Regions from separate parts of the Streptomyces sp. NPDC029956 genome, predicted to be linked through region 2. Evidence: riboswitches for the same ligand, from Rfam matches in the RefSeq annotation. Region 2 holds a riboswitch; the other holds the start of a gene.
The links. A riboswitch is a leader RNA that binds a small molecule or an ion and turns the genes downstream of it on or off. The one in region 2 is predicted to bind cobalamin.

Region 1 (3,186 bases), on a different contig from region 2:
AGTCGGGGCGGGTGACGAGCCCGGCCGCGCCGAGGGCGGGCAGCCGGTCGGCGCAGGCCCCGACGACGACGACCCCGCGCCAGGGCGTGAGCCGGACCTCCTCCGCGGGGAGCAGCGCCCGGAGCTGCGCGGCGGTGAGGCGGCCGAGCGGGGCGAGGACGGAGAGGGCGGCGGGCCCGAGGACGCCGGGCGGGAGGGGAGGGCCCTGGGGGAGTTCCGGCGCGGGTACGGGCTGCGCCGTCACCCCCGACTCCGCGATGTCCACCGGCTGCCCCTCGGGGAGTTCCCGGACCCGCCAGGCCCCGGTTCCGGCCTTCCGCGCCGCGGCCAGGAACCCGCCCGCCACCGCCAGGGCCGCGCTGGGTGCGTCGGCGCTCGGGAGCCGGACGGCCTGACCGCCGACGTGCAGCTCGGCCTCTCCGCCGCCCACTGCGACCAAGGTCACATCCCCGCCGAGCCCCGCGACATCACCGCGTCCGTCGTCGAGGACGAAGAGGAACCGGCCGGAAAGCGCCGCCGCCCAGGGTGCGGAGAGCAGGTGGGTGTCCAGCTCGCGGGCCCACAACTGCACGTCGGCGGCGCCGAGTCCGTCGAGGCCCGAGGCCGGGGAGGCGACGATGTTGCGCACGCGTTCGTGGGTGGGGGAGGGCAGCAGGCCCGCCTCGCCGAGGAGCGCCGCCAGCTCGGCCCCGCAGTCGTCGCCGAGGCCGCGCAGCTCGGCGTTGCCGCGCGAGGTGATGCTGAGCCGTCCGTCGCCCAGGGTCTCCGCCGCGTCCGCCAGCGCCTCGACCTGACGAGCCGTCAAATGGCCGCCGGGCAGGCGGAGTCGGGCGAGGCGGCCGTCGTCGGCGGAGTGCAGGCGCAGCGCCCCGGGGCACGCGTCGCCACGGTCCCGTATGCGAGGTTCGCCCGGGTCGGGCGTCGAGGGCGGGGTGGGCGGCATGGCGGCGAGCATACCGACGGGCCACCCGGCGGCCATCGGGTGTGATCCGGCCGACCCGGCGCCCCGCCCGGCCCGGAGGGCGGTCGTCCGGAAGGCATCCGGACCCCCGGTGTGATCCGGCCGACTCCGTCACCCGCCCCGGCCCGTCGACCGCACGATCTACTATGCAGACGGCATGGGGTCCCAGGACCCCGGGGAGGAAGCCCGGTGAGAATCCGGCGCGGTCCCGCCACTGTGAGCCGGCCCGGACTGTGCGTCTGCACGATCCAGGGACCGGTGAGTCAGGAACTCCCGCCGTCCATACCATCACCCGGGGCGCGGACAACCCCGAGGAAGGCCTGCGCTCGCCATGCTTCTGCTGCTGTCGCACTCCGACACCGACCTGCTCAGCGCCCGCGCGGCCGGCGGCCCGGTGGAGTACCGCTTCGCCAACCCCGCCCGTCTCCCCCTCGCCGACCTGACCGGCCTCCTGGCCGAGGCCGAGCTCGTCGTCGTACGGCTCCTCGGCGGCCTCCGCTCCTGGGAGGAGGGCCTCGACGCGGTCCGTGCGGCCGGGAAGCCGATGGTCGTCCTCAGCGGCGAACAGGCCCCCGACGCCCAGCTGATGGAGACGTCCACCGTCCCCGTCGGCGTCGCCACCGAAGCGCACGCCTACCTGGCGCACGGCGGCCCCGCGAACCTGGAGCAGCTGGCCCGCTTCCTCTCCGACACCGTCCTGCTCACCGGGCACGGCTTCGAGTCCCCGGCGGCCGCCCCCACCTGGGGCCCGCTGGAGCGCACCCCCCGGACGACCGACGGCCCGACGATCGCCGTGCTCTACTACCGCGCCCACCACATGAGCGGGAACACCGCCTTCGTCGACTCGCTGTGCGAGGCGATCGAGGACGCCGGCGCCCAGGCCCTCCCGCTGTACGTGGCCTCCCTGCGCGCCCCCGAGCCCGAGCTGCTCGACCGGCTCCGTACCGCCGACGCGATCGTCACCACCGTCCTCGCCGCGGGCGGCACCAAGCCCGCCGAGGCGCAGGCCGGCGGCGACGAGGAGGCCTGGGACGCGGGCGCGCTGGCCGCGCTCGACGTGCCGATCCTGCAGGCGCTCTGCCTGACCGGTTCGCGCGCCGCCTGGGAGGAGAACGACGAGGGTCTCTCCCCGCTGGACGCCGCCAGCCAGGTCGCCGTCCCCGAGTTCGACGGCCGGCTCATCACCGTGCCCTTCTCCTTCAAGGAGATCGACGAGGACGGGCTGCCCGCGTACGTCGCCGACGCCGAGCGCGCGGCCCGCGTCGCCGGGATCGCCGTGCGGCACGCCCGGCTCCGGCACATCCCGAACGCCGAGAAGAGGCTGGCGCTCGTCCTCTCCGCGTACCCGACGAAGCACTCCCGCATCGGCAACGCCGTCGGCCTCGACACCCCCGCCTCCGCCGTCTCCCTGCTGCGCCGACTGATCGCCGAGGGATACGACTTCGGCCCGGAGGCCGACCTCCCCGGTCTCGTCTCCGGCGACGGCGACGAGCTGATCTACGCCCTCATCGAGGCCGGCGGCCACGACCAGGACTGGCTGACGGAGGAGCAGCTCGCCAAGAACCCGGTCCGCATCCCGGCCGCCGACTACAGGCGCTGGTACGCGACGCTCCCCGAGGAGCTGCGGACCCATGTCGAGGAGCACTGGGGCCCGGCGCCCGGCGAGATGTTCCTGGACCGGTCCCGCAACCCGGAGGGCGACATCGTCCTCGCCGCACTGCGCCGCGGGAACCTGCTGATCCTCATCCAGCCGCCGCGCGGCTTCGGCGAGAACCCGATCGCGATCTACCACGACCCCGATCTCCCGCCGTCCCACCACTACCTGGCCGCCTACCGCTGGATCGCCGCCCGCTCCGAGGACGGCGGCTTCGGTGCCGACGCCATGGTGCACCTGGGCAAGCACGGCAACCTGGAGTGGCTGCCCGGCAAGAACGCCGGTCTCTCCGCCGCCTGCGGCCCCGACGCGGCCCTCGGCGACATCCCGCTGATCTACCCGTTCCTCGTCAACGACCCGGGCGAGGGCACCCAGGCCAAGCGCCGCGTGCACGCCACGCTCGTCGACCACTTGGTGCCGCCGATGGCCCGCGCCGACTCGTACGGCGACATCGCGCGCCTGGAGCAGCTGCTCGACGAGTACGCGCAGATCTCCTCCATGGACCCGGCGAAGCTGCCCGCGATCCGCGCCCAGATCTGGACGCTGATCCAGGCCGCCAAGCTCGACCACG
Region 2 (3,186 bases):
TCTTGAGGTTGCTGATGCGCCAGTGGTCCTGATTGGTCAGGGAGACGGCGTTCGGGGCGCCGCCGCCGTCGATCACGGGCAGGGCGCCGGTGCCGTGACTCGTCAGCGTGATGGGGGCGCCGGCGGTGCCGCTGCCCTGGGGGGCGAGGGACCCGGTGCAGGTGGTGCCGGACGCGAAGGCGAGGGTGTCCCCGGCCGCGTACGTCCTCCCGTTGGCCTGGGCGATGCTGTTGAACGGCGCGGCCTGGCTGCCGTCGCCGGCGGCCGGACGCGAGCAGTCCACGTAGGTGGTGCTCCCGGCGGCCGAGGCGGGCGGGGCGGGGAGGGCGACGCTGCCGGCGAGGGCGAGCGCGACGGCGACGAGCCCGCCGACCGCCGCACGCCGCCCCGGGAATGCCTCCATGGTCATGACGCGACACCTTTCTCGAGGTCTGGTGCCGCCAGAAGCTAGGTGGGGCCGATGAGCGAGTCAATGCAGAAGTGTCGAATGATCGAATATCGATCAGGCTGCGGTTGATTGGTCGACTCAGGGGTCGGGGCGGTCGTCCCGGGCCGGGCGAGGAGGCGGGGTCCGAGGGGCGGCTCCGTGACCGGCCCGATGGCTGCAGCGGGCGCACGATGACGCGTTCTCGCGAGAGTGCTCGGTCCCTGCTGTGCGAGCAGGTGCTCGACGCGGCCTACCGCCTCGTCGCCGCGATCACGCCGAGGATCGCGTACCCGGGCGGCAGGGCCTGACCGGTACGGCGTCAACCTGACGTGGGGCAAGAGGAAGAGGCCCGGTGTCGGACACGGGGGATCTCCGACACCGGGCCTCTGTTGAATATTCTACGAGACGCGGGGGAGTGGTCTGCACCACCCGCGCCGATTCACTCCGCCGCCGAGAACGCGTACGGCCCCGGCCCCGGCATCAGGCCCGCGAGAAGGCCCGGCAGGGCGCTGGGGAAGCCCTGCCGACGGGCGAAGGGCGGCCGCACGGGGTACACCTCCCCTGAGGCGCGGATGTGGCCGACCGGGGCTCCCGCCCCTCCGCCGCGCCCCCGGTGACGACGACGAGGAGGCCGCCGTGGACGGCAGAAGCAAAGGGTTCGTGCAGTCCTTCAACCGTGCCGGCGGGTACGGGTTCGTCGTTCCCGTGGGCTCCGAGGAACAGGTGTACTTCAGCGCCGAGGACATCGAGGGCGAGGGCCGCACGCTCTCCGAGGGGCAGCAGGTCTCCTTCGTCCTGGTCCTCGGCGACGGCCGCTTCGAGGCGAAGGAACTGCGCGTCTGACGGACGGCTCCTCGTAGGCCCTGCCGTCACGCTCCCGCCCGTCCCGCGATCTCGGGCGACGACGGGAGCGTGATGACAGGACCTGGCCCCGGGCGGGAAGGTGCGCCGGTGGTACCGTGCCGAGGCCAGTCGCACCTTTGTACGCACCTGAACGGGTACGTGCACGGGTCAGGGAATCCGGTGCGAGACCGGAACTGACGCGCAGCGGTGAGGGCGACGGGCGGAGCATCGGCCACTGGGCGGCACGACGGGCCCGGGAAGGCGCTCCGTCCGGCTGACCCCGAGTCCGAAGACCTGCTGGCGGCCCCGGCGGCACGCTGTCGTGCGGGGAGCACCGTACGACAGGCTCCGCGTATGAGCCGTGGCCGCAGAGGAAGTTCCCGTGCCGCTCGCACAACCCGTCCGTTCCGCCGCGCTGTTCCTGACGGCAGGCCTCCTGCTCCTGACCGCGACCGGGTGCGGGGGCGGGACCACCGCCCCCTCCCCGAAGCGCGCCGCGGCTTCCGGGGCGGAGTATCCCGTGACCCTCGACGACAACTGCGGACAGCGGGTCACGGTCGACCGGGCCCCGCAGCGGGCCGTCGCCCTCGACCAGGGCGCGGCGGAGATCATGCTCTCCCTCGGCCTCGCCGACCGCATGGCCGGCACCGCCACCTGGACGGACCCGGTGCTCCAGGGCCTGGAGGAGGAGAACGCCAAGGTCCCGCGCCTCGCCGACCGCTACCCCTCCTTCGAGAAGGTCCTCGACGCCGAACCCGACTTCGCGGCGGCCTCCTTCTCGTACACCCTGGGCAAGGGCGGAGTGGCGCCCCGCGAGCGCTTCGAGGAACTCGGCGTCCCCACGTACCTCTCGCCCACCGACTGCGTCGGCAAGGACAACAGCGGCGACGGCGACGGAGTCCGCACCCGGCCGCTGACCATGGAGACGGTGTACGGCGAGATCCGTGACCTGGCCCGGGTCTTCGCGGTGCCGGAGCGCGGCGAGAAGCTCGTTGCCTCCCTCAAGTCCCGTGTGAAGAAGGCCACTTCCACCGGAGGCTTCGAGGACGTCACGGTCCTCTACTGGTTCGCCAACGCCGAGGCGCCCTACATGGCGGGCTGCTGCGGCGCTCCCGGGATCGTCACCCGGACCCTCGGAGCGAAGAACGTCTTCGACGACACACGCGCCGAGTGGCCCCAGATCAACTGGGAGACCGTCGCCGACCGCGACCCCGACGTCCTCGTCATCGGCGACCTGACCCGCCGGTCGCAGTCGGCCGAGAGCGCCGCCAAGAAGATCGAGTTCCTGGAGTCGGACCCGGTCACCCGGAACATGAAGGCGGTACGCGAGAAGCGGTACGTGCTGCTCAGCGGCCAGGCGATGAACCCGACCGTCCGCACGGTCGACGCCGTCGAGAAGGTGGCGGCGGCGCTCCGCTCGTACGGTCTCGCGAAGTGACCGCGCCACCGCTCACCCGGTCGGCGGCGGTCGTACGCGGAGGGGGCGCGGCGCTGCTGTGGACGGTGGCGGGGCTCGCCGTCCTGGCCGTCTCCGTCGCCGTGGCGATCACCATCGGGCCGGCGGAGATCGGTGTCGGCGACGTGTGGTCCGTGGTCGCCGCCCATCTCGCCGGGGGAGTCCCGGACGTCTCTCCGATCCGGGACGGCATCGTGTGGGACCTGCGACTGCCCCGCACCCTCCTCGCCGCCGTCTGCGGCGCCGGACTCGCGGTCTGCGGGGCGGTGATGCAGTCGCTGCTGCGCAATCCGCTCGCCGACCCCTTCGTCCTCGGCGTCTCCTCCGGCGCCTCGACCGGAGCGGTCGCCGTCGTCGTCCTCGGCGCGGGCGGGGGAGTCGTCACCGTCACCGGAGGGGCGTTCCTCGGGGCGGTGTGCTCCTTCGCCCTCGTGCTGCTCCTGAGCCACACCCTCGGCGG

Region 1: it holds a riboswitch for cobalamin, as region 2 does, so the genes downstream of both, cobN (cobaltochelatase subunit CobN) here and ACZ4XX_RS34290 (ABC transporter substrate-binding protein) in region 2, are expected to answer to the same signal.

The regions. Positions count from the first base shown of each region.
Region 1 is NZ_JBVHZJ010000004.1:5,669-8,854, reverse strand. Features, by position in the region: gene ACZ4XX_RS03860 (cobalamin biosynthesis protein CobG) at 1-955, opposite strand, end outside; cobalamin riboswitch at 1,098-1,256, shown strand; gene cobN (cobaltochelatase subunit CobN) at 1,293-3,186, shown strand, end outside.
Region 2 is NZ_JBVHZJ010000064.1:22,956-26,141, forward strand. Features, by position in the region: gene ACZ4XX_RS34280 (right-handed parallel beta-helix repeat-containing protein) at 1-409, opposite strand, end outside; gene ACZ4XX_RS34285 (cold-shock protein) at 1,064-1,270, shown strand; cobalamin riboswitch at 1,395-1,572, shown strand; gene ACZ4XX_RS34290 (ABC transporter substrate-binding protein) at 1,653-2,708, shown strand; gene ACZ4XX_RS34295 (FecCD family ABC transporter permease) at 2,705-3,186, shown strand, end outside.